3 regions of the Streptomyces sp. NPDC052079 genome follow, and region 2 is predicted to be linked to each of the others. Evidence: riboswitches for the same ligand, from Rfam matches in the RefSeq annotation. Region 2 holds a riboswitch; each other region holds the start of a gene.
What was found. Region 2 has a riboswitch for thiamine pyrophosphate ahead of thiC (phosphomethylpyrimidine synthase ThiC). Riboswitches for the same ligand answer to the same signal wherever they lie in the genome.
Positions count from the first base shown of each region.

Region 1 (7,808 bases), on a different contig from region 2:
GGATCCGCTCTTTGAGGGCGTCGGGGAAGGAGGCATTACTGAGCTTTGGCAACCGTTCCAGCATCTTCACGCTGGTCACCGGCATGACCTCGGGAATCACGGGCGTTTCGCAGCCCGCCGCGTGGACTCGGTCACGCAGCCGCAGATACGACTCGGGCTGGAAGAACATCTGGGTGATCGCGTAGTCGGCGCCGGCCCGGCACTTGTCGACGAAGTGGGCGACGTCGGTGTCCCAGTCCGCCGAGCGCGGGTGCATCTCCGGGAACGCGGCGACGCCGACGCAGAAGTCGCCCGACTCCTTGATGAGCCGGACGAGTTCGGCGGCATAGGTCAGGCCCTGCGGGTGCGGCACCCAGTCGCCCATGGGGTCGCCGGGCGGGTCGCCGCGCACGGCGAGCATGTTGCGGATCCCGACGTCGGCGTACTGGCCGATGATGTTGCGCAGCTCGGCGATGGAGTGGTCGACGGCCGTGAGGTGGGCGACCGGGGTGAGGGTGGTGTCGGCGGCGATCTGCTCGGTCGCCTTGACCGTACCGGCGCGGGTGGAACCGCCCGCGCCGTAGGTGACGGAGACGAAACTGGGGGCGACGGCCTCGACCCTGCGGAGCGCGTTCCAGAGGTTGCGCTCACCCTTCTCCGTCTTGGGGGCCCAGAACTCGAACGAGTACGTCGTCTGTCCGGCGGCGAGCATGTCGCGCACGGTGCGGGCGCGATCAGTCCTGGTGGATGCGGTTCCGAGGGCCATACCGGCAGGTTAGCCAGGGGGCGGCGGTACCCCAACCAAAAGCGGGAGTTTTGTCTGATTTGCCGACTTGCTGTCCATAGTGTGGACGAACGTGAGACGGTGGGACGTCCGGCGGGGCGCGTCATTCCGCGTCCGGGCCGGCCTCCCGCAGCCGCTTGGCGAACGCGGCGGCGGCCGCGCCCGGGTCGTCCGCCTCGGTGAGGGCGCGCACCACGACGACCCGGCGGGCTCCGGCCTCCAGCACCTGGTCGAGGTTGCCGAGGTCGATGCCGCCGATGGCGAACCAGGGGCGGTCGGTGCCGAGGGCGGCGGTGTACCGGACCAGGCCGAGGCCGGGGGCGGGCCGGCCGGGCTTGGTGGGGGTGGGCCAGCAGGGGCCGGTGCAGAAGTAGTCCACGCCGGGCTGGACGGCGGCCGCGGCGGCCTCGGATTCGGAGTGGGTCGAGCGGCCGATCAGGATGTCCGGGCCGAGGAGGGCCCGCGCGGCGGGAACGGGCAGGTCGCCCTGGCCGAGATGGAGGACGTCGGCGCCGGCGGCGTGGGCGACGTCCGCGCGGTCGTTGACCGCGAGTAGCTTGCCGTGCCGGGCGCAGGCGTCGGCGAGGACCGCCAGATGTTCCAGTTCCTCAGCGGACTCCATGCCCTTGTCCCGCAACTGCACGATGTCGACCCCGCCGGCCAGGACTGCGTCCAGGAACTCCGGGAGGTCCCCCTGCCGTTTGCGGGCGTCGGTGCAGAGGTAGACCCGGGCGTCGGCGAGCCGGTCTCGGACGGTGTCGGTCATGCGGGTGTCCCCCCGGGATGTCGGTGCGGCAAGGACCGGGCGGGACCCGGTGGTCATCGGGGCGCACTCGCCCGCCACCAGACCGGGAGCGCACACCGCAACGGACCCTATGCCGCCCCGGCCGGCCGCGGCACACCCACCCGCGGCGCGGGCAGGGATGCCCGTCGGCCGGGGTCACGTGCCCCGGCCGACGGGGCTGCTGTCCGGTCGTCTGTCGGTCGGGATCTGTCGGGTGCGGGTCAGACCGCGAGCGCCTGGGCCCGGCGCTTCACCTCCGTACCGCGGTTCTCGCCGAGTGCCTGCGCGGGCGTGCCCGGCAGGGTCGGGTCGGGGGTGAAGAGCCACTCCAGCATCTCTTCGACCGTGAAGCCGTCGTCCCGCAGGAGCGTCAGGGTGCCGGTCAGGCCCTTGACCACCTTGTCCCCGTCGATGAAGGCGGCGGGCACGTGCAGCGCGCGGTTCTCACCCCGGCGTACGGCGATGAGCTGGCCCTCCTTGACCAGCTGCCGGACGCGCGTCACCTCGACGCCGAACTGTTCGGCGATCTCGGGGAGAGTGAGCCAGGCGGGGACGAGAGCATCGATCTTTGCGTCAATCTCGGTCACGGGACAAGCCTGCCACCTGCCACTGACAGTCGGAAGTCAGCCCCCGCCACCTGGGCGGACGCGTCGCCCCCGCGACGCGCGCCCACGGCATCACGCCGCCGCCGACCTCAAGGGCCGACCGGGGTCGGCAAGCACGTCCGGATCCATGCCGGCGCCCGCCCCCATGAGCCGACGCCCCTGCGCCGGTCCCGTCGAAAGTCAGCCCCCCGCCACCCAGACGGACGCATCAGCCCCGCCACGCGCACCCACAGGCTCACGCCGCCGCCGACCTCAAGGGCCGACCGGGGTCGGCAAGCACGTCCGGATCCATGGCACTGCCCGCCTCGATCAGCCGACGCCCCTGCACCGGTCCCGTAGAAAGTCAGCCCCCCGCCACCCAGACGGACGCATCAGCCCCGCCACGCGCACCCACAGGCTCACGCCGCCGCCGACCTCAGCGGCCGGCCAGGGTCGGCGAGCAGGGCCGGATCCATGCCGGTGCCCGCCTCGAAGAGCCGACGCGCACCCACAGGCTCACGCCGCCGCCGACTCCAGGGACCGGCCAGGCTCGGCAAGCACGTCCGGATCCATGGCACTGCCCGAATCGATCAGCCGCCGCCCCTGCACCGGTCCCGTCGAAAGTCAGCCCCCCGCCACCCAGACGGACGCATCGGCCCCGCCACGCGCGCCCCACCGGTTCACCCCGCCGCCGACTTCAGCGGCCGGCCAGGGTCGGCCAGCAGGTCCGGGTCCATGGCGGTGCCTGCCTCGATGAGTCGGCGTCCCTGGGCCAGGTCGCGGGGCCGTCCCACCGCGAGTAGCGCGACCAGGCGGGACCCGCGCAGCCAGCAGACGCTCCACGCCGGCCCGGACGGGTCGCCGCGCCATACGGTCAGCTCGGCGTCCGCGTGGTGTCCCGCGTACTGGACGAAGCGCCCGAACTGCTCGGACCAGAAGTACGGCACCGGGTCGTACACCGCCGGGGCCCGGCCGGCGGGCACGCCGAGGATGTTCGCGGCGACCGTACGGGGCCCCTGCAGGGCGTTGTCCCAGTGGGGGACCAGCAGGCGCTCGCCGTAGCGGCCGGACGGGAAGGACGCGCAGTCGCCGACCGCGTACACATCCGGCACAGAGGTCATCAGACCGCGGTCGGCCACGACCTCGCCCTGCGTGCCGAGCTCGACCCCGGAGCCCGCCAGCCAAGCCGTGGCGGGCCGGGCCCCGATGCCGACGACCACGGCACCCGCGGGCAGCCGCGTCCCGTCGTCCAGGACGACCTCACCGTGCCCGACACGCGCCACGCGCGCGTGCGTGCGCAGGGTGACGCCCGCCTCGGCGTACCAGGCGGTCATGGGGGCGGCCACCTCGGCGGGCAGCGCCTCGGCCAGCGGTCGTCCCCCGGCCTCCACGACGGTGACCGCGCAGCCCGCCTCGCGGGCCGCCGTGGCGAACTCCGCGCCGATCCAGCCGGCGCCGACCACCACGATGTCGTGCTGCCGCGCGAGCACCGGCCGCAGGCGTTCGGCGTCGTCCAGGGTGCGCAGCAGATGCACGCCGGGGACGCCCTCCGTGCCCGGCAGCCGGACCGGTTCCGCGCCGGTGGCGATCACCAGGACGTCGTAGGGGACGGCCCCGGCCTCCGTGTCCAGCTCGTGGTCATCGGGTCGCAGGCCCAGCACCTCGCAGCCGAGGCGCAGTTCGATGCCGAGTTCCTCGAAGTCGACGTCGAAGGCCGAGCTCTCGGCCGTGCCGAGCAGGACCGCCTTCGACAACGGCGGCCGGTCGTAGGGCTGGTGGGGCTCCGCGCCGATCAGGGTCACGGTGCCGGTGAAGCCCTGCTCCCGGAGGGCGGCCGCGGTCCGTACACCGGCCATGCCCGCGCCCGCCACCACGACACGCCGCGGCTGGGAACGTCCCGGTTCCTGTGTCTGCTCGCTCACCCGGTCACCTTAGACACCATCCGCTTCGGATCGGCCGAGCTCCTCCACCACGCTCGTCCCGCTACCCGGCTGCGACTCCCACTCCCAGCTCTCCTCCAGCCGCACCCGCCCGTCGGACAGCTCCACGACCGTCGACACACAGTGCCCCGAGGACGTCGTGCCGTCCCGCTTGAGCTGTACGTAACGGAAGTCGAGCCGGTCCCCCGCGCGGGTGCCGACCAGATGCCCGCGGACGACGTCGCCGCCCACGTAGTCGGCCCAGATCTCGCCGTCCCGCTCGTGGTAGACGAACCGGGTACGGGTGCCGACCTGGCCCGGAGCCTGGTCGGCCACGGGGGCGAGGACGAGTCCGTCGAGCGATGGTGCCACGCGGAGGCTCCCTTACAAGTGCGCTGTGCCGAGGGCTAGGGTGGCCAACGTAAAGCACTCGCGGGAGCCCGGACGCACCGGGCTGAGAGGGAGGCTGGCGGCCTCCGACCGTACGAACCTGATCCGGGTCATGCCGGCGAAGGGAGGGGCTGGACGCCCATGTCGCCCACGCGTACCTCAGAGGTCCTCGTCGTCGGGGGCGGAGTCATCGGACTGGTCACGGCCTGGCGGGCGGCGCAGCGCGGTCTCGCCACCACCGTGGTGGACCCCGAGCCGGGCGGCGGCGCCGCCCGGGTGGCCGCCGGGATGCTGGCCGCCGTCACGGAGCTGCACTACGGCGAGGAGACCCTGCTCGGCCTGAACCTCGCCTCCGCGCGGCGCTATCCCGCCTTCGCGGCCGAGCTGACCGAGCTCACCGGCCACGACCTCGGCTATCGCAGGTGCGGCACCCTCGCGGTGGCCCTGGATGCCGACGACCGCGCCCACCTGCGGGAACTGCACGCGCTGCAGCAGCGCTCGGGCCTGGACGCCCAGTGGCTGTCCGGGCGCGAGTGCAGGCGCCTGGAGCCGATGCTCGCGCCGGGGGTACGCGGCGGGCTGCGGGTGGACGGCGACCACCAGATCGATCCGCGCCGGCTGGCGGCCGCCCTCGTCACCGCCTGTGAGCGGGCCGGCGTGACCATCCGCCGGACGTGGGCCGAGCGGCTCCTCGTCACGGGCGGCCGCGCGACGGGGGTCGTCACCGCCGACGGCGCCGAGCTGGGCGCCGGCCAGGTGGTACTCGCCGCCGGCAGCCTCAGCGGACGGCTCGCGGGCGTCCCGGAGGACGTGCTGCCGCCCGTGCGCCCCGTGAAGGGGCAGGTGGTGCGGCTGACGATGCCCGAGCGCCACGGTCCCTTCCTGAGCCGGACCGTGCGGGCCGTGGTGCGCGGCAGCCATGTCTACCTCGTGCCGCGCGAGAACGGCGAGCTGGTGATCGGCGCTACGAGCGAGGAACTCGGCTGGGACACCACGGTGACCGCGGGCGGCGTGTACGCGTTGCTGCGCGACGCCCATGAGCTGGTTCCCGGGATCACCGAACTGCCGCTCGCCGAAACCCGGGCCGGGCTGCGCCCCGGGTCCCCCGACAACGCGCCGCTGCTCGGCCCGACGGAACTCGAGGGGCTGCTGCTGGCAACCGGCCACTACCGCAACGGAGTGCTGCTGACACCGGTCACCGGCGACGCCATGGCGGACGTCCTGACCACCGGTGAACTGCCAGAGGTGGCTCGTCCCTTCACCGCCCGGCGCTTTGGCGCCGCCGTCCTCACGGAGCAGCCCGCATGAACATCTCCGTCAACGGGGAGCGTCGGCAGATCGAGCCCGGCACGGCCCTCGACACCGTCGTCACCACGCTCACCGCGGCGCCCTCGGGTGTGGCCGCCGCACTCAACGAAACCGTCGTCCCGCGCGCGCAGTGGCCCACCACCCCCCTGGCGGAGGGGGACAGGGTGGAGGTCCTCACCGCCGTCCAAGGAGGCTGACCATGGCCGACGATCCGTTCGTCCTCGGCGGTACGTCCTTCACGTCCCGTCTGATCATGGGTACGGGAGGGGCGCCCAGCCTGGACGTGCTGGAGCGGGCGCTGGTGGCGTCCGGTACGGAGCTGACGACCGTCGCGATGCGGCGGGTGGACCCCTCGGTGCAGGGGTCCGTGCTGTCGGTGCTGGAGAGGCTCGGGATCCGGGTGCTGCCCAACACGGCGGGGTGCTTCACGGCCGGGGAGGCGGTGCTGACGGCACGGCTCGCGCGGGAGGCGCTGGGCACGGACCTGGTGAAGCTGGAGGTGATAGCGGACGAGCGGACCCTGCTGCCGGACCCGGTGGAGCTGCTGGACGCGGCGGAGACGCTGGTCGACGACGGGTTCACGGTGCTGCCGTACACGAACGACGATCCTGTGCTGGCGCGGAAGCTGGAGGACGTGGGGTGCGCGGCGGTGATGCCGTTGGGGTCGCCGATTGGGTCCGGGCTGGGGATTCGTAATCCGCACAACTTCGAGCTGATCGTGGAGCGGGCGGGGGTGCCGGTGATTCTTGATGCGGGGGCGGGGACGGCGTCCGATGTGGCGCTGGCGATGGAGCTGGGGTGTGCGGGGGTGATGCTGGCGTCGGCGGTGACGCGGGCGCGGGAGCCGGTGGTGATGGCGGCTGCGATGCGGGGGGCGGTGGAGGCGGGGCGGCTGGCGCGGGTGGCGGGGCGGATTCCTCGGCGGTGGTTCGCCACGGCGTCTTCTCCTGCGGAGGGCTTGGCTGCGCTGGATCCGGAGCGGCCGGCGTTCTAGGCACCGCGCCGCTTGCTGGGGGTCGGCGGGGGTGGGTGCGCTTGCCGGCGCTGACAGGGTGCCGCTGCGCCCACCCGTGCCGCCCCGGGGGTACCTCCCAGGCCTTTAAGGCACTGGGGGAGGCACGACTGCCCGCAGCTACGGCGGCATGCGACTGCCCGCAGCTACGGCGGCATGCGACTGCCCGCGGCTGCGTCGGCGTGCGACTGTCCGCAGTTGCGTAAGGGCGACGCACGTCACAGGTCCGCTTCAAGAGGGGATCAGCTGGGCGGGGATGTCTGTGGTGGCTCGTAGACTCGCTGCGTGGATACGACCCTTCAGGACCCTCTGGTCGGGCAGGTGCTCGACGGCCGGTATCGCGTCGAGGCGCGGATCGCGGTCGGCGGGATGGCCACGGTCTACCGGGCCGTGGACACCCGCCTCGACCGGATCCTCGCGCTCAAGGTGATGCACCCCTCCCTCGCCGCCGACGCCTCCTTCGTCGAGCGGTTCATCCGCGAGGCGAAGTCGGTGGCGCGCCTGGCCCACCCGAACGTGGTGCAGGTCTTCGACCAGGGCACCGACGGCGCGTACGTCTATCTGGCGATGGAGTACATCGCCGGCTGCACCCTGCGCGACGTGCTTCGCGAGCGCGGGGCGCTGCAGCCCCGGGCCGCGCTGGACATCCTGGAGCCGGTGCTGGCCGCGCTCGGTGCCGCGCACCGGGCCGGGTTCGTGCACCGGGACATGAAGCCCGAGAACGTGCTGATCGGGGACGACGGCCGGGTCAAGGTCGCCGACTTCGGGCTGGTGCGGGCGGTGGACTCGGTGACGAACACCACGGGCACCGTGCTGGGCACGGTTGCGTACCTGGCCCCGGAGCAGATCGAGCACGGCACCGCCGACCCCCGCGTGGACGTCTACGCCTGCGGGATCCTGCTCCACGAGATGCTGACCGGCGAGAAGCCGCACGACGGCGACTCCCCCGCGATCGTGCTCTACAAGCATCTCCACGACGACGTGCCGCCGCCCTCGGCCGCCGTGCCGGGTATGGCGTACGAGCTGGACGAACTGGTCGCCTCGGCGA
Region 1 covers NZ_JBFAWL010000016.1:87,666-95,473, reverse strand. The annotation lists gene metF (methylenetetrahydrofolate reductase [NAD(P)H]) at 1-745, opposite strand, end outside; gene thiE (thiamine phosphate synthase) at 867-1,529, opposite strand; gene AB0L56_RS22505 (Rv2175c family DNA-binding protein) at 1,769-2,134, opposite strand; gene AB0L56_RS22500 (FAD-dependent oxidoreductase) at 2,812-4,053, opposite strand; gene AB0L56_RS22495 (hypothetical protein) at 4,063-4,422, opposite strand; TPP riboswitch at 4,473-4,584, shown strand; gene thiO (glycine oxidase ThiO) at 4,582-5,748, shown strand; gene thiS (sulfur carrier protein ThiS) at 5,745-5,945, shown strand; gene AB0L56_RS22480 (thiazole synthase) at 5,948-6,742, shown strand; gene pknB (Stk1 family PASTA domain-containing Ser/Thr kinase) at 7,046-7,808, shown strand, end outside.
Region 1: another riboswitch for thiamine pyrophosphate. It lies ahead of thiO (glycine oxidase ThiO); the one in region 2 lies ahead of thiC (phosphomethylpyrimidine synthase ThiC).

Region 2 (7,808 bases):
GCCATCTCCCTGCCCGCACACCAGGCCGACCGGCTCCTCCCCGCGGCACGGCTTCTGCAGGCCGAGTTGGGGCGTCTGCTCGGGTCGTTCACGCTGTCTATCAGTATCTGAAAACTCACTCCTTGTGATCTGCTGTGTACGTTCAGCAAGATTCCCTCTAGTGTCAGGGTTTATGCCCGGCCAGTCCGCGGCGAATGACGGGGTAGGCGATGCGCGCATCCGTACAGGCAGAGGTCATGATGAGCTTTCTCGTGTCGGAGGAGCTCTCCTTCCGCATCCCGGTGGAACTGCGGTACGACACCTGTGATCCCTACGCCGTGCGACTCACCTTCCACTTGCCCGGAGATGCCCCCGTGACCTGGGCGTTCGGCCGGGAACTGCTGATCGACGGCGTCGGCCGGCCGTGCGGCGAGGGGGATGTACGCGTCTCACCGGTCGACGGCGACCTGCTGGGCGAGGTGCTGATCCGGCTTCAGGTCGGACCCGACCAGGCGCTGTTCCGGTCGTCGACCGCACCGCTGGTGGCCTTCCTCGACCGCACCGACAAGCTGGTGCCGCTGGGCCAGGAGGGAGCGCTCGCCGACTTCGACGCCCACCTCGACGACGCGCTCGACCGGATCCTGGCGGAGCAGAGCGCCGGCTGAAGCGTTACGCCCGTCGGGTGAGCCGGTGACGGAACGCTTCAGCGCGTTCCGCCCCGCTCCGCGGACATCAGCGCCTGCGGCGCCTGCCCCGCCCCCCGGAGCCTGTGGCCGACCGGGCATCCGGTACCTGCGGCTGTCCCCGACCCGGGCTCTGTCCCCGCCCCTGCGCCCGCGCCGTCGGACGGTCGGCGGAGACGACCAGCGCGGCCAGGGCCGTGGTGACCGGCACCGAGGCCACCAGGCCGATCGAACCGATCAGCGTGCGCACGATCTCCTCCGCGACCAGCTCGCTGTTGGCGACCGTCCCCACGCCGCTCTGCGCGATGGAGAACAGCAGCAGCAGCGGCAGCGCGGCGCCCGCGTAGGCGAGGACCAGCGTGTTGACCACGGACGCGATGTGATCGCGGCCGATACGGATGCCCGCCCGGTACAACCCGCGCCGGCCCATCGACGGATTGGCCTCGTGCAGCTCCCAGACCGCGGACGTCTGCGTGACCGTCACATCGTCCAGGACACCGAGCGACCCGATGATCACGCCGGCCAGCAGCAGACCGCTCATGTCGATCCCGGGATACAGCCCGTGGATCAGACCGGTGTTGTCGTCGGTGTTGCCGGTGAGCGCGGCCCAGCCGATGAAGACCGACCCCAGGATGCCGATCAGCAGCAACGAGATGAGGGTGCCGAGCACCGCCACCGAGGTGCGCGCCGACGGTCCATGGCAGAGATACAGGGCGAGCAGCATGATGGCGCTCGCGCCCACCACCGCCACGACCAGCGGGTTCGACCCCTGCAGAATGGCCGGAAGGATGAAGAAGTTCAGCACCAGGAAGCTGACGGCCAGGGCGACGAGCGCCATGACGCCGCGCATCCGTCCCACGGCCACGACGGCGAGCGCGAAGACGCCGGCGAGCAGCGCCATGGGAAAGCGCCGGTTCACGTCGGTGACCGAGTACTGCAGGTCCTCGGGCGCGGAGGGCTCGTAGGCGACCACGACCTCCTGACCCTCGCTCAGCTGACGGGACTGGTCCGGCTGCACGATCTCGTTGAACGTACGGCCCTTGTCGTCGCCGGTGTCGACCCTGATCGTCGCCTTCTTGCAGGTACCGTCCGCCTGCTGCTGGGCGGAGGAACCCTCGGCGGTGGAGGTATCGCCGGTCGGGACGCCTCCGGAGGCGTTCACGGACTGGCAGCTCACCTCCACCACCTCGGTCACCGTGGCGTGCTGCGTCTGCCGGTCGAAACCGACACCGGTGCGCTCGTGCGCCGGCGCGCCGCCCGGCCACAGCACGGCGAGTCCGACCAGCACCGCGGCGGCGAACGGGATCAGGATCGCCGCGATGACTCTGCGCAGATGCCGCGACACGGGAGCCGCCGGGCCGTGACTGTGACTGTGTCCATGCCCGTGTCCGCTGCCGGCGCCTGCGCCGTGCGGTGGTTCGGGCGGTGGATACGGAGGAGGCTGAGTCGGGGTCACCGCCCGATCATCCCAAGAACGAAGGGGGCCCTCTGTTCACCGCGCCAGAAAGGACGCTAGCGTGAAGGCACCTTTTGAACACGCGGGAGCTCGGAGCACCGGGCTGAGAGGGCGCTGACCTCCGTCCCAGCGATGTTTCACATGAAACATGACCGACGTCGAGTGATGTTTCACACGGAACGTCGGCAGACGGAAACCGCTGCGTCGACCGCCGAACCTGTTACCGGGTAATGCCGGCGTAGGGAGTAGGTCTCATGACCAACAAGGACGCAAGCACGCCTGCCTCCACGCAGAACCCGACGGAGACGTCGGCGAACGCCGAGGCCGGGAAGTCCAACGGCTGGCACAAGGCGTACGTCGAGGGCTCGCGCCCCGACCTGCGGGTACCGGTCCGTCAGGTGCACCTCACCAACGGGCAGTCCGTCACGCTGTACGACACCTCGGGGCCGTACACCGATCCGCTCGTCGACACCGACGTCCGCCGAGGACTGACTCCGCTGCGGGAGAACTGGATCATCTCCCGCGGTGACACGGAGGAGTACGCGGGCCGTCCCGTCCGTCCCGAGGACGACGGAATCAAGCACACGTCTCCGCGCGGGGGCCTGCGTAACCTGGACGCCGTCTTCCCCGGCAGGCCACGCCAGCCGCGCAGGGGCCGGCCGGGGAAGGCGGTCACCCAGCTGGCCTACGCGCGCCGCGGTGAGATCACGCCCGAGATGGAGTTCGTGGCGATCCGGGAGAACGTCTCACCCGAGGTGGTCCGGGAGGAGATCGCGGCGGGCCGCGCGGTGCTGCCCGCGAACGTCAACCACCCGGAGACCGAACCGATGATCATCGGCAAGCGGTTCCTGGTGAAGGTCAACGCCAACATCGGCAACTCGGCGGTGACGTCCTCCATCGAGGAGGAAGTGGAGAAGATGACCTGGGCGACCCGCTGGGGCGCCGACACGGTCATGGACCTCTCCACCGGCCGCAACATCCACACCACCCGCGAGTGGGTGCTGCGCAACTCCCCCGTCCCCATCGGCACCGTGCCGCTCTACCAGGCCCTGGAGAAGGTCGACGGCCGGGCCGAGGAACTGACCTGGGAGATCTACAAGGACACGGTCATCGAACAGGCCGAACAGGGCGTGGACTACATGACGGTCCACGCGGGCGTCCGCCTCGCGTATGTGCCGCTCACCGCCAACCGCAAGACCGGCATCGTCTCCCGCGGCGGCTCGATCATGGCCGCGTGGTGCCTCGCGCACCACAAGGAGTCGTTCCTGTACGAGAACTTCGAGGAGCTCTGCGAGATCCTCGCCGCATACGACGTCACCTACTCGCTCGGCGACGGCCTGCGGCCCGGCTCCATCGCGGACGCCAACGACGAGGCGCAGTTCGCGGAGTTGCGCACGCTCGGGGAACTCAACACGATCGCGAAGCGTTTCCACGTACAGACCATGATCGAAGGCCCGGGCCATGTCCCGATGCACAAGATCAAGAAGAACATCGACCTCCAGCAGGAGATCTGCGATGAAGCCCCGTTCTATACGCTCGGCCCGCTGACCACCGACGTCGCGCCGGCGTACGACCACATCACCTCCGGCATCGGTGCCGCGATGATCGCGTGGTGGGGAACGGCCATGCTCTGCTACGTCACCCCGAAGGAACACCTTGGCCTGCCCAACCGCGACGACGTCAAGACGGGCGTCATCACCTACAAGATCGCCGCGCATGCCGCCGACCTCGCCAAGGGGCACCCCGGCGCCCAGGAATGGGACGACGCGCTGTCCGACGCCCGTTTCGAGTTCCGGTGGGAGGACCAGTTCAACCTCGCCCTCGACCCGGATACGGCACGTGCGTTCCACGACGAGACCCTTCCGGCGGAACCCGCCAAGACGGCCCACTTCTGCTCGATGTGCGGTCCGAAGTTCTGTTCGATGAAGATCTCCCAGGACATCCGCCGGGAGCACGGTGGCAGCCGGGACGAGATCGAGGAGGGAATGGCGAAGAAGTCGCAGGAGTTCGCGGCGGCGGGCCATCGCGTGTATCTGCCGATCGCGGACTGAGCGTCCGGCTGCGGAACAGGGAGCGGTGCCCGTCGCGGGTGCCGCTCCCGTGGGACGGTTTCCCTCGTCTTCGCCCGAGCGGATGGGCAGACTGGCCCCATGACAGCGAGTTCGATGAGCAAGGGGTCCAATCTGTCCGTCGGTGCCTCCGTGGTGCGTGTCGAGCTCGCCTGGGCGGCGGGGCCCGGGGTGCCCGACATCGATGCCTCGGCGCTGCTTCTCACGGAGGGCGGGCGGGTGCGGGACGACGGGGACTTCGTCTTCTACAACCAGCCCCGTCACAAGTCCGCCGCCGTGACGCATCTCGGGAAGCGGAGTGCCACCGGGGCCGCGACCGACACCATGGAGGTCGATCTGGGCGCGGTCGAAGCGGCCGTCGAACGGATCGTGCTGTGCGCGTCGGCCGACGGCGGGACGTTCGGCCAGGTACCAGGGCTGGTCCTCAGGCTTCTCGACGCCGGCAACGGGACCGAGGTCGCCCGGTTCGACATGGCCGCGGGGACCGAGACCGCGTTCATCGGAGGGGAACTGTACCGGCGGCAGGGACAGTGGAAGTTCCGCGCGGTGGGGCAGGGGTACGCCTCCGGGCTTGCCGGGCTGGCCACGGACTTCGGCATCACCGTGGACGATCCCTCCCCGCCGGCCGTCGCCCCAGTGCCCGCTCCCGTTCCGCCGGCCCCGGCGTCTGTGCCGCCCGCGCCGCCCGTACCCGACCGGGCTCCCGCCCCTCACCCCCACCCGGAAGCCCCCAGGCTCACCAAGGGCGAGGAGCGGCTGCCCGTCGACATGCGCAAGCGGCTGTCCCTCCGCAAGGAGCAGGTGGCGGTCAGCCTGCGCAAGCACGGGGCGGCCGGGATCACCGCGCGCGTCATCCTCGTACTGGACGCCTCCGGGTCGATGTCCTTCCTGTACTCCAAGGGCACCGTGTCCGATGTCGTCGAGCGGATGGCCGCCGTCGCGGCGCAGCTGGACGACGACGGTGAGATGCAGGCCTGGACGTTCGCCTCGAACCCGGCGCGGCTGCCGGATCTGAGGCTCGGCGAGCTTCCCGAGTGGCTGCGGCTCCACGTGCGCGTGGGGGAGATGGGCCTCTTCCGTCGGGGCAGGAAGAAGGGACTGGAGCCCAGCCAGGTCGACATGCGGGACGTCGGAATCCAGAACGAGGAGCAGAAGGTCATCGCCGAGGTCCGCGCGTTCGTCCGGAACAACCCGGCGTCCGCCCCGACCCTCGTGCTGTTCTTCTCCGACGGCGGTGTCTACCGCAACAAGGAGATCGAACGTGAGCTTCGGGAGGCGGTCGAGGAACCCGTCTTCTGGCAGTTCGTGGGGCTGGGCAGGTCAAACTACGGCGTGCTGGAGCGGTTCGACACGCTGCCCGGTCGCCGCGTCGACAACGTCGGCTTCTTCGCCGTCGACGACATCGCCACCGTGCCGGACCCGGAGCTGTACGACCGTCTGCTGTCCGAGTTCCCGCTGTGGATCAAGGCCGCGAGGCACGCGGGCATCCTCTGAGGGCCGAACGGTCCGAACGGTCCGAACGGTCCGAACGGGCCGAACGAAACCGGACGAGGACCGGACGACGGCCGGTCCCATCCACCCGGCTCGCGCCCCCTGGGGCGGGCGTGGTTGCGCAGCCCGGCGCAGGCGGGGTGCCGTCGCGCCCACCCGTGCAGCCCCAGCGGCACGACTGCCCGCGGGTACGCCGGCGCCGATGCGGGAAGCGCAAGCCGACGGACGGGCCCCGGACAGCCGGCCGGGCCGGTCCGGCTACTCCGGCTGGTGCTCCGGCCCGCCGAAGTCCGGGCTGGAGTAGTCCGGACTGGTGTAGCTCGGTCGCGTGCCGCGGGTCGAGCCGTCGTCGGGGCTGGAGAAGCCCGGCCGGTCGTACCCGAGCTGTGGCATACGGCTGGCCGGCGCGGGCGGTGCCGTGTGCTGCAGCGCGGCGGCCGCCGCCGGGTCGGCGAGCGCGTCCCGCAGGAACGGGATGATCCCCCGCTTCAGCAGCGCCTCCCGCCAGGCGTCCCTGGCCCGCTTCACCTCCCCGTCGAGTTCGCGGTACGGGCCGCCGAGCGCCGAGGGCTTGTTGCGCAGTGCGGTGAGCAGCAGACCCACGGCGGCGACGAGGATGGCGACCGCCGTCACCGCGCCGAACACCCACCCCGTGGTGAGCATGGTGCGGGCGAACGCCGCCTCGGGGTCCAGCATGCGCAGGATGTAGCCGACGAGCAGGAATATCGCGGCCGCGGTCCCGGCGAGCACCGGTGCCAGGACGGCCACGACGGCCACGACGCCCGCACCGGCGGTCTCGGCGACCTCTCCCATGGTGGCGGCGAGCCCCGCCGCGCCCGTGTCCGGCTCGGCGGAGCCGGAGTCTCGGCCGGCCGGGGTGGACGGTGTCGGCGGCCGGCGCAGTTCCTCGCGGACCTTCACATAGTGCTGGTATTCGGTCGCCGCGGCCGCCGCGACGATCGCGGTGGCGTTGAGCGCCATGGTGCGCAGTTGTTCCGAGTTGAGCCGCTGTCCGACAGCGGCCAGTTCCGGGTTGTGTGGTGCGGAGCGCAGCGCCTCATCGAGAATCCGCTCGTATTCCTGGCGGTCCTCGCTCAGCAGGTGCTGCGGAACGCTGTTCATGTGCATCCCCCGATGCTCCGTAGGGCTTGGGGCTCGGCATGCTGACGAGCCGTCGGGCAGAAACGGAGGGGAGCCTGCTACGGATAAGCCGATGGTAGAGCGGTGACGGCGCGCGGTGACAGGGGGTTTACCGAAATTGCCGCTCTCGCGGTGCGGTCGCGGGCCGCCGGCAAGCGGCCCGTGGAACGGTCAGGCGCTCAGCGGCAGTTGCTGGACCAGCAGTTTTCCGGCCATGGTGACCCCGCCGTCCATCGCGATGGCCAGTCCGTCGGCGTAGACGTGCGGACCGGCGACCACGGGACCGCTGTCGTCCTCGCCGTCCTCGGAGCCGACCTCGCCCAGTAGATACGGGATGGGGCTGTGGCCGTGCACGACCCGGGTGCCGCCGTAGGTGTCCAGCAGGGAGCGCACCGCGTCGGCGCCGCCCTCGTCGCGGAAGGAGAACCGCTTGGTGAACTTGCGGAACAGGTCCCAGACCTCGTCCGCGTCGTTGCGGGTGAGCGTCTCGCGGACGGTGTCGTTGACCTCTTCGATGGAGCGGCCGTAGTCCAGGTAGGCGGTGGTGTCGGAGTGGAGCAGCAGATGGCCGTCGACCTCCTCGACGGCGTCGAGGCGGGCCATCCACTGGAGGTGGTGGTCCTGGAGGCGGTCCATGTCGGTCTTCTGGCCGCCGTTGAGCAGCCACGCCGCCTGGAAGGTGGCGGTGCCGGCCCCGGAGTTGACGGGGGTGTCGCCGAACCGCTTGGCGCCGAGCAGCAGCAGTTCATGGTTGCCCATGAGGGCCTTGCAGTAGCCGCCGGCCGCGGCGGCCTCGGCGGACAGCCGCATCACGAGGTCGATGACGCCGATGCCGTCCGGGCCGCGGTCGGTGAAGTCGCCCAGGAACCACAGCCGCGCGGTGCCGGCGCACCACTGCCCGGCCGAGTCGACGAGGTTCTGCTCCCGGAGGGCGGCGATCAGCTCGTCGAGGTATCCGTGGACGTCACCGACCACGTACAGCGGCCCGTG
Region 2 covers NZ_JBFAWL010000002.1:444,015-451,822, forward strand. The annotation lists gene AB0L56_RS06510 (IclR family transcriptional regulator C-terminal domain-containing protein) at 1-111, shown strand, start outside; gene AB0L56_RS06515 (SsgA family sporulation/cell division regulator) at 210-644, shown strand; gene AB0L56_RS06520 (YibE/F family protein) at 712-2,118, opposite strand; TPP riboswitch at 2,191-2,380, shown strand; gene thiC (phosphomethylpyrimidine synthase ThiC) at 2,373-4,169, shown strand; gene AB0L56_RS06530 (VWA domain-containing protein) at 4,269-5,681, shown strand; gene AB0L56_RS06535 (hypothetical protein) at 5,937-6,806, opposite strand; gene AB0L56_RS06540 (metallophosphoesterase) at 6,990-7,808, opposite strand, start outside.

Region 3 (7,808 bases), on a different contig from region 2:
GAAAGGTGCGTGCGGCCACGGTGCAGCGCAGTCCCTCCTCGACGGGGACCAGACGGACACCGGCGGGCCGGACCAGCAGCGTCCGCGTGCCCTGTGGGGCGCCGTCCGGGACGGGGACCTTGCCCCAGGGGGTCACGGCGACCCCGTCCCCGACGGCTGCCTCGACGACGTTCTCGAAACCGAGGAAACGCGCCACGAAGGCGTCGGCCGGCCGCTGCCACACCTCGAGCGGCGTTCCGGACTGGGCGATCCGCCCGTCCCGCATCACCACCACCCGGTCGGCCAGCGCGAACGCCTCGCCCTGGTCGTGGGTCACGGCGAGCACGGTGGTGCCCAGCCGGCCGAACAGCTCGCGCAGTTCGACGACGAGCCGCTCCCTGAGCGACCGGTCGAGCTGTCCGAGCGGCTCGTCCAGCATCAGCAGCCGGGGGCTGGGAGCGAGGGCGCGGGCCAGCGCGACACGCTGCTGCTCGCCCCCGGACAGCGAGGCGACGGCCCGCCCGGACGCCCCGGGCAGACCGACCAGGTCCAGCAACTCCCCCACCCGCTCCGCCTGCCGGGCGCGTGACGCGCCGCGCATCCGCAGCCCGAACGCCACGTTGCCGCCCACGTCCCGCTGCGGGAAGAGCTGGTGGTCCTGGAACATCAGCCCCACCCCGCGCCTGTGCGCGGGCACGCCCGACTGGTCGTGCCCGTCGAGCAGGACCTGCCCGGAGTCGAGGGGCTGCAGACCCGCGACCGCCCGCAGCAGGGTCGACTTGCCGCTGCCGCTGGGCCCGAGCACACACACGATCTCCTGCTCGGCGACCTCCAGGTCGACGGCGTCCAGCACCGCGCGCCCGCCGAAGCGGACGGTTGCGGCCCGAAGGCTCAGCAGCATCTAGAACTCCCCGGTCCGGTCGGTCCGCAGCCGCTCCAGCACCAGCAGCGCCACCGCGCACACGATCATCAAAATCGTCGACAGGGCCATGGCCTGGCCGTAGTTGAGGTCTCCGGGCCGCCCGAGCAGCCGCGCCACGGCCACCGGCAGCGTGGGGTTCTCCGGCCGGGCGATGAACACCGTCGCCCCGAACTCCCCCAGCGACACCGCGAAGGCGAACCCGGCCGCGATCAGCAGCGCCCGCCGCACCATCGGCAGGTCAACCTCACGCCAGGCCCGCCACGGCGACGCCCCGAGCACCGCCGCCGCCTCCCGCAGCCGTACGTCCACCGCCCGCAGCACCGGCAGCATGGTCCGTACGACGAACGGCACGCCCACGAGCGCCTGCGCGAGCGGGACCAGGATCCAGGAGGCCCTGAGGTCCAGCGGCGGCTCGTCGAGGGCGATCAGGAAGCCGAAGCCGACGGTCACCGCCGACACCCCGAGCGGCAGCATCAGCAGGGCGTCGAACCCGCGCACCAGCCGTCCCGCGTCCCGCCGGGTCAGCGCGACGGCCGCGAGGCCGCCGATCACCACGGCGATGGCGGTGGCGGCGAGGGCGTACCGCAGCGAGTTGCCGACCGCCTCGATCGGCGCGACCAGGAACACTCCTCCGTCGTCCTCGGTCAGCGCCCGGTAGTAGCCGAGGCCGGCGCCGTCGAAGGAACGCTGCACCAGCACCGCGAGGGGCAGCAGAAGCAGTACGGCGACACCGGCGACGACTCCGCCCAGCAGCGCCCACTGCCCGGTGCCGCGCGGCCGGCGGGCGGTCACCGAGGCGTCCACGAGCCGCAGGGCGGTCTCCCGCCGCCGGACGGTCCAGGCGTGCAGGGCGAGGATGGAGCCCACGGCGACGAACTGGATCATCGTCAGGACGGCGGCCGTGGACAGGTCGAAGATCTCGGAGGTCTGCCGGTAGATCTCCACTTCCAGCGTGGAGAAGGCCGGCCCGCCCAGGATCTGCACCACACCGAAGGAGGTGAAGGTGAACAGGAAGACCATCAGCGCGGCCGCGGCCACGGCGGGCGCGAGCGCGGGCAGAGTGACGGTCCGCCAGGCCGCGAACCGTGAGGCGCCGAGCACCCGCGCGGCCTCCTCCTGCCGCGGGTCGAGCTGGGACCAGAGGCCGCCCACCGTGCGCACGACGACGGCGTAGTTGAAGAAGACATGCGCGAGCAGAATCGCCCACACGGTGGTGTCCAGGCGCACCCCCCACAGTTCGTCGAGGAGTCCGCCGCGTCCGACCAGCGCCATGAACGCCGTACCGACGACGACCGTGGGCAGCACGAACGGCACCGTGACCACGGCCCGCAGCACCTGCTTGCCGGGGAAGTCGAAGCGGGCGAAGACATAGGCGCCGGGCAGGGCGATCAGCAGGGTGAGGACAGTGGAGACGAGAGCCTGCCAGGTGGTGAACCACAGCACCTGCCGGACGTCGGACTGGGCCAGTACGTCCCCGATCCGCCCGAGCTGCCAGGTCCCGTCCGTCTTGAGTCCGCGCGCGACGATCGCGGTGACGGGATAGGCGAAGAAGACGGCGAAGAACGCGACGGGCACGGCCATGAGACCGAGCCGCGCCGCGCTCCCGCGCCGCCTTGCCGCCGCTCGCGTCACTTCAGTACGAGCGAGGTCCACGACTTGACCCACTGGTCACGGTTCTCGGCGATCTTCGCCGGGTCCATGGTCTCCGGATCCTTGGCCTGCGGCCCGAACTGCTTGAACTCCTCGGGCACCTCGGCGCCCTCCACCACCGGGTACACGAACATGTTGAGCGGCATGTCCTCCTGGAACCGCTTGCCGATCAGGAAGTCGAGCAGCGCCTTTCCGCCCTCGGGGTTCTTCGCGTTGCTCAGCAGTCCGGCGTACTCGACCTGGCGGAAGCAGGTGCCCTCGGCGACGCCGGTGGGCGCGGTCTCCGGCCGGGGCTCGGTGTAGATGACCTCGGCGGGCGGCGAGGAGGCGTACGACACGACGAGCGGACGGTCGGCCTTGGCCTTCCTGCCGCCGGCCGAGCCGGAGAACTCCTCGTTGTAGGCCTGCTCCCAGCCGTCGACCACCTTGACGCCGTTGGCCCGGAGCTTCTTCCAGTAGTCCGGCCAGCCCTCGTCGCCGTACTGGGCGGCCGTGCCGAGCAGGAAGCCCAGGCCGGGCGAGGAGGTGGAGGCGTTCTCGACGACGAGGAGGTCCTTGTACTCGGGCTTGATCAGGTCGTCGAAGGTCTTGGGCGGGTTAAGGTCGTGCTCGGCGAACCACGCCTTGTCGTAGTTGACGCAGATGTCACCGGTGTCGACGGGGGTGACCCGGTGTTCGTCCTCGTCGGCCCGGTACTCGGGCAGGACCTTGTCCAGGCCCTTGGCCTCGTACGGCTGGAACAGCCCGTTGTCGAGGGCGCGGGAGAGCAGGGTGTTGTCGACGCCGAAGAAGACATCGCCCTGGGGGTTGTCCTTGGTCAGGATGGCCTTGTTCACGGCCTGTCCCGCGTCGCCGTCCTCCAGGACCTTGAGCTCGTAGCCGGACTGCTTCTCGAAGGCGGCGACGACGTCCTCGGACACGGCCCACGAGTTGTGGCTGACGAGGGTGACGGTCTTGGACCCGCCGCCGTCGCCGCTGCCGCCGTCCCCGTCGGACGACCCGCACGCGGACGCCGTGACCAGCCCCAGCCCGACGGCCAGGACCGTGACCTTCTTGGTGATGCCCACTTGATTCCTCCTGGGGGTGACCAGGAAGAGACGCGGCCCTGCCCGGGACCCCTGGCGGAGTCCCGGGCAGGGCGCAACAGCTCGAGTGATGACCGATCTCCCTACCCAGAATGACCTGGGCCAGGTTCGGAGGGTCTGCGGCCGGTGCCGCACTCTCAGCGCTGTGGCGCTCCCCTGTCGGAATATGAGGTTGTCCTTACCTCTGACTTACACGGGTCACCCTACCGCTCGCTCGCGGCGAGCTGACCGCATGCCCCGTCGATCTCCTGTCCACGGGTGTCCCGGATCGTCACCGGCACACCGTGCGCGGCGATCGCCTCCACGAACGCCTTCTCGTCCTCGGGCCGGGAGGCGGTCCACTTGGAACCGGGCGTCGGGTTGAGCGGAATGAGGTTGACGTGCACGGGCCGCCCCTTGAGCAGCCGCCCCAGCCGGTCACCGCGCCACGCCTGGTCGTTGATGTCCCGGATGAGCGCGTACTCGATGGACAGCCGCCGCCCCGACTTGGCCGCGTACTCGAACCCGGCGTCCAGCACCTCGCGCACCTTCCACCGCGTGTTCACCGGGACGAGGGTGTCGCGCAGCTCGTCGTCGGGGGCGTGCAGCGAGATGGCGAGCCGGCACTTGAAGCCCTCGTCGGAGAAGCGGTGGATGGCCGGGACGAGGCCGACGGTGGACACGGTGATCCCGCGCTGCGACAGCCCGAGCCCGTCCGGCTCGGGGTCGGTGAGCCGCCGGATGGCGCCCACGACCCGCTTGTAGTTGGCGAGCGGCTCCCCCATGCCCATGAACACGATGTTGCTCAGCCGCGCCGGGCCCCCGGGCACCTCACCGTCCCGGAGCGCGCGCATCCCGTCCACGATCTGGTGCACGATCTCGGCCGTCGACAGGTTCCGGTCCAGCCCCGCCTGCCCCGTGGCGCAGAACGGGCAGTTCATACCGCACCCGGCCTGCGAGCTGATGCACATGGTCACCCGGTCCGGGTATCGCATCAGCACCGACTCGACGAGCGTCCCGTCGAACAGCTTCCACAGCGTCTTGCGGGTCGTCCCCTGGTCGGTGGACAGATGTCGTACGACCGTCATCAGCTCCGGAAGCAGCGCCTCCCGCAGCCTGCCGCGCGCACCGGCCGGGATGTCGGTCCACTGCTCCGGCTCGTGCGCGTACCGCGCGAAGTAGTGCTGCGACAGCTGCCTGGCACGAAACGCCTTCTCACCGACCGCAACGACCGCCTCCTTCCGCTCGGCAGGCGTGAGATCGGCAAGATGCCGCGGCGGCGTCTTGGCTCCGCGCGGCGCAACAAAAGTAAGTTCTCCGGGCTTAGGCATGGCTGTACCAGTGTCGCAGATCGACATGGGTGGCCCGGCCGGGCTCAGAACAGGTCGGCGATCAGAACGGTGACCTTGGTGGCGTGGCTCTTCGTACGGTTCCAGGGGGCCGCGCAGTAGCGGCGTGGTCATTGGGTGATCGTACTGAAACGGACGTCGGGCCCGCGTCCTGGGAGGGCGGGGGCCGATCGGTTTGGGGGTGGGTGCGGGTCAGGTGGAGCCGACGAAGATCACCAGTAGGAGCCACACCACCGGTGCCGTCGGGAGCAGGGAGTCCAGGCGGTCCATGATGCCGCCGTGGCCGGGCAGCAGGGTGCCCATGTCCTTGATGCCCAGGTCGCGTTTGATCATGGACTCGCCGAGGTCGCCCAGGGTGGCGCTGGCCGCGACCGCGAGGCCCAGCAGCAGGCCCTGCCACCAGCTGCCGTCGTCGATCAGGAACTGCATGCACAGGGCGCCCGCGACCATCGCGAACGCGATTGCGCCCAGCAGGCCCTCGCGGGTCTTGCCGGGGCTGATCCGCGGGGCGAGCTTGTGTTTGCCGAAGCGCCAGCCGACGGCATAGGCGCCCGTGTCGCTGACCACCGTCAGCAGGAGGAAGGTGAGGACCCGCCAGTGACCGTCGTCGGCGGTGAGCATCATCGCGACGAAGGTCGCCAGGAACGGGACGTAGAACGCCGCGAAGACACCCGCCGTGACGTCCTTGAGGTAGCCCTCGGGCGGCGCCGTCATACGCCAGACCAGCACCGCCAGCGTGGTGAGCGCCATGGCGACCCACGCGCCCTCGGCCCCCCGGGCGTACCCGGCGACGACCATGGCGGCACCGCCGAGCGCGAGCGGGACGAGGGGCGCCTTGATGCCCTTGCGCTCCTCGAGCCGCGTGGTCAGCTCCCACAGGCCGACCACGACGGCGACGGTGATCACGCCGACGAAGACGGCCTTGACGACGAACAGCGACGCGACGATCACCGCGCCGAGTCCGACGCCGACGCCTATCGCGGCGCCGAGGTCGCGCCCCGCGCTCTTCTTCTGCGGGGCGGGCGCCGGCTGCGGGACGTCGGGCATGGGCTCCGGATTCTGCCGCACCTCCCCGGGATGGGGCCGTGCCTGCGGGATCTCGTCTCGGAACAGGGGACCGCCCAGCCGAGCGGCCCCCCGGTCCACATCCTGGTCTCCGCCGTGTTCGGGCACGTCGGGCACGATGGGCATGGGGCGAGTCTGCTGCGCGTAGTGCGCATGGTACGCGGGACCCGCAGGGGCAGCCCCCTGGCCGGGCCCGTGGTCGGACGGCCCCCAGTACCCGGTCTGCGGCGGCCCCCAGGAAGAGTCGTTCATCAGACCTCGAGCAGTTCCGCTTCCTTGTGCTTCAGGAGCTCGTCCACCTGGGCGACGTACTTCGCGGTGGTGTCGTCGAGCTCCTTCTCCGCACGGCGGCCCTCGTCCTCGCCGACCTCGCCGTCCTTGATCATCTTGTCGATGGCGTCCTTGGCCTTGCGGCGCACGGAACGGATGGAGACCTTGGCGTCCTCACCCTTGCCCTTGGCGACCTTGATGTACTCGCGACGGCGCTCCTCGGTCAGCTCGGGGAACACCACCCGGATGATGTTGCCGTCGTTGCTCGGATTGACGCCCAGGTCGGAGTCGCGGATCGCCTGCTCGATGTTGCGCAGCGCGCTCTTGTCGAACGGCGTCACCACGGCCATGCGCGGCTCGGGCACGGAGAACGAGGCCAGCTGGTTGATCGGCGTCGGTGCGCCGTAGTAGTCGGCCACGATCTTGTTGAACATCGCCGGGTGCGCACGGCCGGTGCGGATCGCGGCGAAGTCCTCCTTGGCGACCACGACGGCCTTCTCCATCTTCTCCTCGGCCTCGAGGAGGGTCTCTTCGATCACCACTTGCTCCTGCGTGTCTTGAGTAGGCCCGGCTGCGGTTCCTTGTCAGGGCGGCGGCCGGCTGCGTCGCGTCTTATTCCTGCACGGTTCCCGACCGGCAGGACATTGTCCATCCCCCCGGTCAGTTGCGTCCGGCGTGGTCACCCACAAGCGTGCCGATCTTCTCACCCTTGACCGCGCGGGCGATATTGCCCTCCTTCAGAAGCTCGAAGACGACGATCGGCAGGCTGTTGTCACGGCAGAGCGTGACGGCCGTCGCGTCGGCGACCTTCAGATCCCGGGTGATGACCTCGCCGTAGACGAGCGCGTCGAACTTCACGGCGTCGGGGTTGGTCTTGGGGTCGGAGTCGTAGACCCCGTCCACGCCGTTCTTGCCCATGAGCAGCGCCTCGGCGTCGATCTCCAGGGCGCGCTGGGCGGCGGTGGTGTCGGTGGAGAAGTACGGCATGCCCATACCGGCGCCGAAGATGACGACGCGGCCCTTCTCCAGGTGGCGTACGGCGCGCAGCGGGATGTAGGGCTCGGCGACCTGCCCCATGGTGATGGCGGTCTGCACACGGCAGTCCACTCCCTCCTTCTCCAGGAAGTCCTGGAGGGCGAGGCAGTTCATCACGGTGCCGAGCATGCCCATGTAGTCGGAGCGGGCGCGGTCCATGCCGCGCACCTGCAGCTCGGCGCCGCGGAAGAAGTTGCCGCCGCCGATGACGATCGCGATCTGCGCGCCGTCCCGTACGACGGCCGCGATCTCACGTGCGATGGCGTGCACCACGTCCGGGTCGACACCTAGTCCCCCGCCACCGGAGAAGGCCTCTCCGGACAGCTTCAGCAGAAACCGGCCGCGTACTTTGCCGTCGTCGCTCTTCTCAGCCTTGGTGGTCATCGGGGATCCCGCCTCTTTCGCGTGTTGCACATACGAAGAAGGCCATTGCCGGTGGGGCGTGGTTCGCATCCCATACGGCAATGGCCTCCT
Region 3 covers NZ_JBFAWL010000006.1:193,441-201,248, reverse strand. The annotation lists gene AB0L56_RS13310 (ABC transporter ATP-binding protein) at 1-880, opposite strand, end outside; gene AB0L56_RS13305 (iron ABC transporter permease) at 881-2,482, opposite strand; gene AB0L56_RS13300 (thiamine ABC transporter substrate-binding protein) at 2,530-3,618, opposite strand; TPP riboswitch at 3,699-3,804, opposite strand; gene rlmN (23S rRNA (adenine(2503)-C(2))-methyltransferase RlmN) at 3,840-4,946, opposite strand; gene AB0L56_RS13290 (phosphatidate cytidylyltransferase) at 5,157-6,281, opposite strand; gene frr (ribosome recycling factor) at 6,281-6,838, opposite strand; gene pyrH (UMP kinase) at 6,960-7,718, opposite strand.
Region 3: another riboswitch for thiamine pyrophosphate. It lies ahead of AB0L56_RS13300 (thiamine ABC transporter substrate-binding protein); the one in region 2 lies ahead of thiC (phosphomethylpyrimidine synthase ThiC).